DNA from 2 places in the Streptomyces sp. SP17BM10 genome. Region 2 is predicted to be linked to the other one. Evidence: riboswitches for the same ligand, from Rfam matches in the RefSeq annotation. Region 2 holds a riboswitch; the other holds the start of a gene.
The links. Region 2 has a riboswitch for cyclic di-AMP ahead of PUR71_RS31745 (glycoside hydrolase family 16 protein). Riboswitches for the same ligand answer to the same signal wherever they lie in the genome.
Positions count from the first base shown of each region.

Region 1: it holds a riboswitch for cyclic di-AMP, as region 2 does, so the genes downstream of both, PUR71_RS14980 (M23 family metallopeptidase) here and PUR71_RS31745 (glycoside hydrolase family 16 protein) in region 2, are expected to answer to the same signal.

Region 1 is NZ_JAQYXB010000565.1:21,257-26,917, reverse strand. Features, by position in the region: gene PUR71_RS15000 (PP2C family protein-serine/threonine phosphatase) at 121-1,224, opposite strand; gene PUR71_RS14995 (TetR/AcrR family transcriptional regulator) at 1,487-2,056, opposite strand; gene PUR71_RS14990 (alpha/beta fold hydrolase) at 2,100-2,927, opposite strand; gene PUR71_RS14985 (YiaA/YiaB family inner membrane protein) at 3,105-3,395, opposite strand; cyclic di-AMP (ydaO/yuaA leader) riboswitch at 3,649-3,807, shown strand; gene PUR71_RS14980 (M23 family metallopeptidase) at 3,820-4,653, shown strand; gene PUR71_RS14975 (hypothetical protein) at 4,706-5,617, opposite strand; gene PUR71_RS14970 (GNAT family N-acetyltransferase) at 5,660-5,661, shown strand, end outside.
Region 2 is NZ_JAQYXB010000661.1:230,913-236,573, reverse strand. Features, by position in the region: gene PUR71_RS31755 (alpha/beta hydrolase) at 1-685, shown strand, start outside; gene PUR71_RS31750 (MoaF-related domain-containing protein) at 750-1,079, opposite strand; cyclic di-AMP (ydaO/yuaA leader) riboswitch at 1,541-1,713, shown strand; gene PUR71_RS31745 (glycoside hydrolase family 16 protein) at 1,715-3,034, shown strand; gene PUR71_RS31740 (hypothetical protein) at 3,051-3,626, opposite strand; gene PUR71_RS31735 (IclR family transcriptional regulator) at 3,812-4,609, opposite strand; gene aceB (malate synthase A) at 4,812-5,661, shown strand, end outside.

The DNA of each region.
Region 1 (5,661 bases), on a different contig from region 2:
AGGCACCTCCCCCGCCCTGGCGGCCACGCCTCCACCCCGGCACCCGGTTCCCACCCCACCCGGGCCCGCCCCCTCCTGCCCGCGGCGGGCTGTCCCTTGCCCCCTCAGCCAGCGGGTCCCTCAGCCGGCGGGCCCCAGCCGGCGTACCAGCACCAAGGTCCGGTCGTCGGCGACGTCCCGTGCGATCGTCCGCACGAGCTGCTCCGCCGCGCCCCGGGTGAGCTCCTGCTGCGTGCGGTGGGTCCGCAGCTCCGGTTCCGCGGCGGCCAGCAGCCGGAGCACGCCCTCGTCCAGGTCCCTGCCCGGCACCTCCACCAGGCCGTCGCTGAACAGCAGCAGCGAGTCCCCGTGCGCCAGTCGCCCGGTCGAGGCCGGGTAGGGCGCGCCGGGGATCAGGCCCAGGGCCGGGCCGCCGTGCGCGGCGAGGTCCCAGCGGCCGCCGTCCGCCCGGCGGAAGCGCGCGGGCGGCGGGTGGCCGGCGTTGAAGAGGCGGTAGTCGCCGGTGGCCGGGCGCAGCGCGAGGTGGACGGCCGTCGCGAAGTGGTCGTCCCAGCCCATCCGGACGAGGTGGTCGTTGGCCGCCGGCAGGAACGCCTCCGGCGGCACCCGCCCCAGCAGCATCCCGAAGGCGCCCGACAGGTGCGTGGACCGCGCGGCGGCCCGGCTGCCCTTCCCGGACACGTCCACGAGGAGCAGCTCCAGCAGGTCGTCCTCGGGGCGGTGGGTGCAGAGGAGGAAGTCCCCGGAGAAGGAGGTGCCGCCGGCGGGGGCGAGGGCGCTGTCGAAGTGCCAGTCGAGGAGGCGGTCCGGGAGCCGGGCGAGGGTCCTGGTGTGCTCGGCGAGTTCCAGGAGCATGGAGTCGCCCTGGGTGCCGCGCAGCCCGAGCCGGTGCCGGAAGCGGTTCGCGACCAGCACCGTCGCCCCGGTGGCGGCGAGGACGAGGGTCACCCCGAGCCGCACGCACTGTGGGTCCTGCAGCGCGGCCCCGAGCGCACTGCCCGCGACGGCCGCGCACACGAGCACCAGCAACCGCCCGCGCGGCAGCACGAGCCCGCCCACGACGAGCGGCAGCACGAGCGCCGACGGGGGCCAGCTGTACGGCAGGGCGAGCGGCAACAGCCCGAGCAGCACCGTGAGCCCGAGCAGCACGACAAGCGCGTCCCGCCCCGCCCGCACGTCCCCGTCCAGCAGCCGCCCGTACCAGCGCCGCACCAAGCCCTCCACCAGAACAACGGTGGGCGGCCCCGATCATGACCCCCCAGTCAGCCCCGCCACACTAACCCCCGGCAAAACCGCCCCCTCACCCACACCAACGTCATACGCCCTCCCGACCCCCGCCACCTTCTCTCCTCACCCAGGAACCCGCCCCTGCCGACGTCCGACGCACCCGGGGCGCCGGACAAAGACGGTCCTTTCCGCCGCGCCCCGCGGGCTCCTGCCGCCGCCCCGCGCGAGAAGTCGGTCCCGGCGACTTCTCGATCCCGACTCAGGCCTTCGGCCAGGTGTGGAGGCCGCTCGTCAGGGTCGTGATGAGGCGGTCGTGGGTGACGGTGAGGTCTTCGGCGAGTTGGAAGGCGCCGGTGATCGAGAGGGAGGCGAAGCCGTGGGCCAGGGAGCGGACGGTGCGGGCGGCGTGGATGGCTTCGGAGCCGGCGAGGCCGTACTCCCGCAGCACCGCGACGATCACCCCCACCAGCCGGGCCGCCGCCGTGTCGAGGTCGTCGTCCGCCTGGGGCGCCTGCGGCAGGGCGTTGTAGCGGTGCGGGTACTCCGTCGCGTAGGCGTGGTACGCGCGGAGGACGGCGGCGACGGCGTCGTCCCCGCTGCGGCCGACGGCGGCGTCGGCGAGCCGGGTGGCCAGTTCCTCGGTGACGCGGACGGCGATGAGCCGCCGGAGTTCGGCGAGGCCGCCGCTGACGTGCTTGTACAGGGAGGGGGTGGCGACGCCGGCCCGGGCGGCGACGGCGGCGAGGGTGAGGCCGTCCGCTCCCTGGTCGTCGATGAGGGCGAGGGCGTGGTCGACGACCTGCTCGGGCGTCAGTCCGACTCGGGGCATGGCTCGGTCTCTCGGTCTCTCTGTTTCGATCCGGGGAGGGTGCTCAGGCGATCTCGGCGAGGAAGGGCAGCAGGGCGTCGGCGACGGCCTGCGGGTTGTCGGCCATCGGGTAGTGCCCCGACCCGTCGATCATCACCTTCCGGGCGCCGAGCGCCGCGGTCTGCCGGTCGGCGACGACCTCCGGCTTCGGGAAGTCGGGGTCCTTGGTGCCCATGAGGACGAGCGCCGGGCACCGCACGGCGGCGCTCCAGCCGACGGGCGAGGAGTCGCCGCGGACGTGGCCGCGGGTGGCGGTCCTGCGGCCGGGGGTGCGCAGCGCGTCGACGAGCCCGGCCACGTACGCGTCGAAGTCGGCCGGCTTGGCGCCCGGGTAGGCGAGCTTGCGGTGGTAGAACCCCCAGAACGCCGGCCAGTTGATCACGACCGTTCCCATGGCGTGGACGACGCCGCGCATGAGGGCGTTCTGCGGGAGGTTCTCGATGAAGGCGTCGATCAGGACGATCCCGGCGACCCGTTCGGGCGCGTCCCCGGCGACCTTGACGACGGTCGCCCCGGTGTAGGAGCTGCCGGCCAGGACGGCCCGCTCGATGCCGAGGTGGTCGAGCAGGGCGAGGACGTCGGCGGCGATGGCGCCCGGCGCGTAGTCGTCCCAGACGATCGAGGACTCGCCGAAGCCGCGCAGGTCCATGGTGATGACGCGGCGGCCGGCGGCGGTGAGCAGCGGGACGAGGTGCCGGTACGAGCGGCGGCTGTCGAGCATCCCGGGGAGGAGGACGACGGGGGTGCCGTCGCCCTTCCGGGTGTCGTCGAAGGCGATCCGGCCGCCGGGAACGTCGAGGTACTGGGTGTCCGGGGTGGTGGTGCCGTTCATGGTGGGCCTCCTCGGTCCGCTGCTGCGGTGGCTACCGGCGGTGCTGCCGATAGCCATAAAGCTAAGGCTAATAGCCTTAGCCGTCAAGCTGCCGGCCTACTCCGATGGGAAGAGGCCGCAGCGCCGAGCGGCAGCCCCGCCCCTGGGGTGCCCCCGCCGCTCGGGCGCCCCGCGTCCTCAGGTCCCCTCGACCTTGAACGGGTCGTGCTCGCTGAGCAGCTTCTCCAGTCGGGCCTGGTCCACCCGGGTGACGATCTCGTTCGTCTCCTGCCTGTCCCGGATGACCTTGGCGAGCGTGAAGGACGAGGTGACGGTGTAGAGCAGGCCGATCCCGAGGAAGGCCCGGGTCCAGGCCCCGACCGGCAGGTAGGCGATCCCGATGGCGAGGGCGGTGCCCGACAGGGCGAAGGAGAGCACGGCCTGAAGGTGGTACGCGGCCGTGGTGCGGGACTGCATCGGTGCGTTCATGGCGCCAGGATCGCGGCGGCCGGGCCCGCCGCACATGAGTAGGGGTACTCAGATGGGCCCGTTCGGGCCGCCGTGCGGTGACGCCCGATCACGTTAAGTGGTGTCAGGGGTGGGCAAGAGGCGCAAATCAGTCATAGGGCACAAGCCGCCCGCCCGGTTGTCGGCCGTCCCGGGCGGACGGCTTGGAATCAGGGCGTCCTAGGATTAACGTTTGATAACGCAGCGCGGTCGAAACGCCGTACCCAGACGGCACCGTGCGCCGTCGCCTAATCCCGCCGGCCGGCCTCCGGGCAGGTCAGGGAGCCGGGGAACCACGTTCCTTGGGGTGAATCGGCGGGGCCCCGGCCCGGCCGTAGGAGACCTTCCTGCTCCGAACCCGTCAGCTAACCCGGTAGGCGCGAAGGAAGGAAAGGAGCACGCCTCCGTGGCGTCGACGCACACCCCGGCACAGCCCGCCGGCCCTGCCGCCGGTACCCAGCTCCTCGACCACCCCCGTCCGGTCGAGGACGAGTTCCCGGCCCCGGAGGCCGAGGCCAACCGCCACCGGATGCCGCGTCAGACCCGCGGAGCCTCCCCGCTGCTCGGCGTCACCGCCGTCGCCGCCACCCTGGGCGCCACCGGCTTCGCCTCCGCGACCCCGGCCGCCGCGCCCGCCGTCGAGGCCCCGGACGAGGCCCCGGTCGCGCTCTCCGCCGACCCCGGCCTCGCGCTCGCCGCCCGCATCCAGCAGCAGGCCGACGGCCAGCGCACCGCCGCCGAGGAGAGCGCCCGCGTGCAGGCCGCGCAGGAGGCACAGGCCAAGGCCGCCGCCAAGGAGGCCGAGGCGAAGAAGGCCGCCGACGACGCCGAGAAGGCCAAGGCCGCCGCCCTCACGCTGCCGGTGCGCGACTACAACCTGAGCGCCCACTACGGCCAGAGCGCCCGCTACTGGGCGCACCTGCACACCGGCCTGGACTTCGCCGCCGACACCGGCACCGCCGTGTTCGCGGTCGGCCAGGGCACGATCACCTCGGCCGGCTGGTCCGGTGCGTACGGCTACCGGATCGTCGAGACGCTGCCCGACGGCACCGAGATCTGGTACTGCCACCTCTCCTCGATCATCAAGGGCAGCGGCCAGGTGACCTCCGGCCAGCAGATAGGCAAGGTCGGCGCCACCGGCAACGTCACCGGCCCGCACCTGCACCTGGAGGTCCGCCCGGGCGGCGGCGCCCCGGTCGACCCGGAGACCTGGCTCCAGCAGCGCGGCCTCAACCCCTGAACCCCCGCCGAAGAGCAAGGCCCCGACCGTCACCGGCCGGGGCCTTCCCGGTTCAGTCCCCTTCCGGCACCTCCGACGCCTCCGATCCTTCCGGAGCTTCCGGCAACCGGGCCAGGTACGCCTCGATCTCCGCCGACCCCGGCTCCGGCGCGAGCTCCGGGAACTCCTCGACCAGCAGCCGTGGCAGTCCCGGCACCGTCCACTCGCCGAACAGCGCGAGCGCCGCCTCCACCGCCGCGTCCTCGAACTGCCCGAAGTCCCCGGCCAGTTCGTCCGGCATCGGCCGCCCCAGCGCGTTCAGCTCGGCGAGGTTGCGGTAGCTGCGCCGCATCAGGCCCTGCTCCAGCAGCCGCCGCGCGCCGTCCGTGGCCATGCCGACCGAGAGCACCCGGCCGGGGCCCCAGCCCTGCTCGTCCGGCTCGTCCAGCCACCCGGCCTCCGCCAGTGCGCCGAACGCGTCCAGCCGCTCCTCCTCGGCCAGTTCGAGGAACCCGGCGAGCCAGTCCCGCACCGCCTCCCCGTCCGCGACGTCCACTCCGTGCGCGCGCAGCAGGACCGCGTACAGCCGGGGCCACGTCACCAGGTCGGCCCGGCGCAGCAGTCCCGCCGCGACCTCGCCCTGCCACTCGGCCTCGGCGTGCAGCCGCTCCTGCCGCTTGGCGTTGAGCCGCTTCGCCGCCCGCTGGTGGTCGACCAGGAGCCGTACGGCCTCGCCGTACGCGAACGGGTCGTCGTCGGGGGCGGGCTGGACGTACAGGTGGAGCCGCTCGTACAGCAGGTGCTCCACGGCGTCCGAGGTCAGTTCGGGCCAGCCGTCGCGCATCCTGCCCTCGCCCAGCTCCAGCAGCGCCAGCACCGCGCGCACCGGCGCCTCGGCCACCGGGGTGCGGCCCTCCGCCGCCGCCCAGGCGAGCAGGTCGGCGGCCCTGGTGCGCGGGGCGAGCCGCAGGTCTTCGTCGTTCATAGCTCGAACGGTAACCGCTGGTCGGGGGTAGGGTCGGCAGCCAT
Region 2 (5,661 bases):
CGGCTTCCCGGGGCTGGCGGAGAACCTGATCACGCGGTTCAACTACCCGGGCGCGGCGCTCAAGCTGCTCCAGGAGGGGAGGATGCAGCCGACCGTCATGGTCCTGATGCGTCCCTCGCCCGCGCTCCCGCAGGACACCGAGTGCGAGGACGTCCCCGGCGGCGCACAGTCCGACACGTACTTCACCAAGGACGTCCCCTCGGCGATCCAGGCGAGCTTCCGGGTCTCCGCCGACCCGCAGGCCTGGGCGTTCATGGGCAACTCCACCGGCGGCTACTGCGCGCTGAAGCTCGCCATGCGCCACCCGGAGGTCTTTCCGACCGCCGTCTCCCTCTCCGGCTACTACCGCGCCGCCGAGGACCCGACCACCGGCGACCTCTTCGGCGGCAGCCGGCAGCGCCGCGACGAGGCCGACCTGATGTGGCGGCTCGAGAACCTGCCGCAGCCGAAGACGTCCGTCCTGCTGGCCGGCACCAAGCAGGGCGACGGCGACTACAAGCGCGACACCGAGGCGTTCATCGACGCGGTGCGGAGCCCGGGCCCGATGAAGGTCTCGTACAGCATGCTGGAGACCGGCGGCCACAACTTCGAGACGTGGAGCAAGCTGCTGCCGTCCTCGCTGGAGTGGCTGTCCGGGCACCTCAAGGTCCCGAACCAGCCGAACCCGCCGGCCCCCGCGGCCTGACGGCCCCCACGCCCTGACGGCCCCCACAGCCTGACGGCCCCACGCCCTGACCGGGCGGGCGGGCTCAGGCCAGCCGCTCCAGCGTCCCCGTGTGGAGCTCGCCGACCCGGCCGCCCTCGCCCTCGAAGGTCCAGAACGCGCGCACCGTCAGCCGGACCAGGTCCATCACGTGGCTGACGGTGATTCCGCTCTGCTCGGTCCAGCTGACGAAGTACACCTCGGGCGCGACCTCGGCGACGTGGAGCGCCACGTCCTCCCACTGGCCCGCCGACTCGCCGAGGCCCTCCCAGCGCAGCCGCTTGCCGTCGGCCGAGTAGGCGTTGCGGAAGGCCGCGCCGTTGTCGGCCCGGAAGAGGTAGGTGCGGCCGGCGAAGGCGGGCAGGGGCGCGGTCATGGCGGGGCGGTTCCTCGTCTCTGCGGGAGGGGCGCGGTGCTCTTGTGCACGGCGGTGGATGTCGGACCTCCAATTTATCCGATCGGGCGCGCTCGCACGGCCACTGCCAGTGAAGGCGCACCCCCGTCACCGTCACCCCGCAGGGCCCGCCACACGCGCTGCCGCCCGCCCCGCAGGCGCCGCCCGCCTGGCGGCCGTCCCTGCTCACCCGCGCCTGGCCGGCCCGATCGTCCGCGGCCCGGACCTGCGTCAGCGCGTCCCGGCGATCCGTGATCATCCGGGGGCCCCGGAAGGCCGGCCAACTGATCCACTGCGCACCGTAGTTGATCGACACGACTGTGAGCTGCGCGACAACCGGCCGCGACGAGTTGTCCGTTCACGGACCGACTGCCTAGCCTGCAACGGTCGTCCGCCCCGCGGACCCCGCCGCCGGGACGCCGAGTCCCGTCCACCCGACGGCGGGCAACCGAGCACCACAGCGGACGGGAGCGGGGGAACCAAGGTCAGCGCCACGACCCGGCACGCCTCCGTGCGTCCGGGCCGCGGCTTGGGGTGAAGCCGCTCCCACAGGCGGCCGGGCGACCTCTCAGCCCGAACCCGACAGCTCACCTCGCAGGCGTCGCAGAGGACACCCCATGCACCAGCCTGCCCGGCGCCGCGCGCCGCGTCACGCCCGCCCGTCCCACCGCGGCCGCACCGCCGCCCTCGCCGCCACCGGCGCGCTCGCCATCACCGGCGCCGGCCTGTTCGGCCTCCAGGCCGCGCCCGGCGCCCAGGCGGCCACCGGCCCCACCGTCACCCAGGACTGGCTCGCCCCGGCCACGATGGTCGCCGGCCGGGCCGCCACGGCGACCCTCACCCTCCACTCGTCGTCCTGCTTCGTCGCCAAGACCGTCGGCGTCGGCGTGCGTGACGCGGCCGGTCACAACCTCGACTTCCCCGGGAACGCCGGCAACGTGTCGATCTGCCCCTCGGGCCACACCTTCACCAGCGCCGCGCGTACGCTCGCGGCCGGCACGTACACCGAGTTCGGCTTCTGGCAGGACCTCGGCGGCACGTGGCACAACCTGCCTTCGAAGCAGTTGGTCGTCGCCAAGGCCGCGGCCCCGACCGCCGCGCCGTCGGCCACCCCGACCGCCACCCCGTCGGCCACGCCCGCGCAGACCCCCACGGCGACGGCCACGGCCACGCCGAGCGCCACCCCCACGCCGAGTGCCACCCCCGGCGCGACCGCGAGCCCGAGCGCCCAGGCGCCGTCCTCCCCGATCGCCGGCAAGTCGCTGACCTGGTCCGACGAGTTCAACGGCCCGATCAACTGGGGCCAGCGCTGGGTCGGCGACAAGAGCAGCTCGTACAAGTACGGCAACCACAATCCGGACGACAACAAGCTCGACTGGCTGGACCGGAACAACGTGGGCGTGGCCAACGGCGTCGCCACCTTCACCGCCGCCCCCGGCAGCAACACGCTGGAGAACGGCAAGCGGTCCTGGAACACCGGCTTCCTCACCACCGAGGGCTCCAGCGAGGGCTTCCAGGTCAAGACCGGCGACTACGCCGAGACCCGGGTCAAGCTGCCGGCCGGCACCGGCGCCTGGCCGGCCCTGTGGACCTGGAAGAACGGCAACGGGGAGGTCGACTCCTTCGAGTACCACCCCGACAACCCGAACCTCCTGGAGCTGACCAACCACGTCAACCCGGGCAACGGCGACTACTACACCAACGCGAGCGCCGTCGCGAAGGACCAGTGGGTGACCATCGGCACCCACTACGGCGCCAACTCGGTGGACTGGTACGTCAACGGCGTCAAGGTGTTCTCGGACGGCAAGGGCGTCGGCGCGAACTTCTCGGCGTACCTCATCCTCAACCTGTCGGTGAGCGCGGGGGAGTACCACCCCGCGCCGCAGGGGACCACCCCGATCACCATGGCCGCCGACTACGTCCGCGTGTACCGGTAACCACCGGTCCGAGTCCTCAGCCGGCAGCCGTCTCGACGACCTCGATCGTGAACGGCTGCCGGTTGTCGCGCGGGTCCCGGTCGTTCGGGCTCAGCACCTCGACCCGCCCGCCGTGCAGCGGGCCCGGCTTCACGGTCGGGGAGATCCGCACCTTGACGAGCGCCGTCGCGGTGCGCCCCTGCGGCAGGCCGGCCCGGAAGGCGCAGCGCACCCGGCGGCCGCCCGGGAGCACCTGGCAGTCCTCGGGGAAGTACGGGCCCTGCGCCGTGACCCCCGGCGGCAGGTCGACGATGACGGTGAACGGCGAGGCGGTGGTGTCCGGGCCGCGGTTGGCGACGAAGCCGTGCACGGTGGTCGTGCCGCCCGGTGGGGCGGCGTCGGGGTCGAGCCGGATCACCTCGAGGTCGGAGTCGGACGGTACGGCGGCCCGGCTCGCCGGTGCGAGCTGCACCGCCGCTCGGGGGTCGGGCCCCGGCCCGGCCCAGGACGGGTCGGCGGTCGCCGTCGCCACCGCGCAGCCCGCTGCCACGGCCACCGTCAGCCACGTCCAGCCCCCCGCCCCGCCGCGTGCACCCGTGTGCGTGCGCCCCATCGCCGTCCACCGTTCCCCTCGTGCCCCGGCCGCCCGCGCCGTCGCGGGCCGCGTCCGCACCAGGGTGGCCGAGCGACGGACGGCCGGCTCCTCGCCCCGCCCTTCGTCCGCCCGAACGGAGGAACACGTGCACGGGAAGTCGGCCACGCCGACCTCCCGTGCACGGCACGCCACCTGACCGTCCCTCAGGGTGCGAGGACCTGCCCCAGCCGGGCCGCGATCTTGTGCATCACCGATACGAGCGACGCCGCGCCGTCCTGCTGCTCCAGCGCCCGGATGCGGGCCTCGGGGCCGGAGACCGACAGCGCCGTCGGCGTCGGCGCGCCCGGGACGGCGAGCGCGATGCAGCGCACTCCGATCTCCTGCTCCTGATCGTCGACGACGTACCCGCGCTCGCGCGCCCCTGCGAGCTGGCGCAGGAGTTCCTGCGGGTCGGTGACGGTGTACTCGGTGTGCGCGGGCAGCGTGTTGGGGCCGAGGACGGCGCGCGCCTCCTCCTCGGGCAGCTGGGCGAGGAGCGCCTTGCCGACGCCGGTGCAGTGCGGTTGCACCCGCCGGCCGACCTCGGTGAACATGCGCATCGAGCGGCGCGACTGCACCTGCCCCACGTAGACCACCTCGCCGCCCTCCAGGACCGCCAGGTTCGCGGTCTCGCCGGTGGCCTCCATCAGCTCGGCCAGGTAGGGGCGGGCCCAGCTGCCGAGCAGGCGTCCGGCCGTCTCGCCGAGCCGGATCAGCCGAGGGCCGAGGGTGTAGCGGCGGGCGGTGTCCTGGCGGACGTAACCCTGCTGCACGAGCGTGCGGACCAGGCGGTGGATGGTCGGCATCGGCAGGCCGGAGGTGGTGGAGAGCTCGCTGAGCGTGGCCACGCCGCCGGAGTCGGCCAGCGCCTCCAGGAGCTGGAAGGCGCGTTCGACGGACTGCACGCCGCCGCTCGCGCGGTCGGCGCCCGTCGTCGATGCTGTGTCGGGGGTCGCAACCACCGGCGTTCCCTTCGCTGTCGGGGAGGAGTAGAGTCCCGGCGATCACATCAACAAACCGTTGAAATTCTGTATCGCGGAAACTAGTCTCCACTTTACAGAATCGAATGCGCCGACAGGTGGGTTCGGATCAAGGAAGTTCCCCGAGGAGGCTCCCACCGGAGCTCCCTTCGCCAGGCTCAACCGTCTTAGGAGTGTCCTGCTCATGGCCACAGATCAGGGACCCGGCGTCTCCCCCGCCGCTCCGGTCGTCACTGTCGCCGGTCCGCGCGTCCACCGGGCGGAGGAGGTGCTCACTCCGGAGGCGGTCGCCTTCGTCGTCGGCCTCCACCGCGCGTTCGAGGGCCGACGGCAGGAACTCCTCGCCCGGCGCAAGACCCGGCGCGCCGAGATCGCGACGGCGGGCACCCTCGACTTCCTGCCCGAGACGGCCGGCGTCCGCGCCGGCGACTGGAAGGTCGCCGAGGCGCCGCGCGCCCTCCAGGACCGCCGCGTCGAGATCACCGGCCCCACGGACCGCAAGATGGTCATCAACGCCCTCAACTCCGGCGCACGGATCTGGCTCGCCGACTTCGAGGACGCCACCTCCCCGACCTGGGAGAACGTCGTCAGCGGCCAGATCAACCTGATCGACGCCTACGAGGGCCGGATCGACTTCACCAGCGAGGCCGGCAAGGCCTACACCCTCAAGCCCGCCGCCGAACTCGCCACCGTCGTGGTCCGCCCGCGCGGCTGGCACCTCGACGAGAACCACCTGCTCGTCGACGGCGTCCCGGTGGCCGGCGCGTTCTTCGACTTCGGCCTGTACTTCTTCCACAACGCGGCCAGGCTGCTCGCCAAGGGGCCGCAGGACCCCAACTCGGGCCCGTACTTCTACCTCCCGAAGACCGAGAGCCACCTCGAGGCCCGGCTCTGGAACGACGTGTTCACGCACGCCCAGGCCCAGCTCGGCATCCCGCACGGCACCGTCCGCGCCACCGTCCTGATCGAGACGATCACCGCCGCGTTCGAGATGGACGAGATCCTCTACGAGCTGCGTGACCACGCCGCCGGCC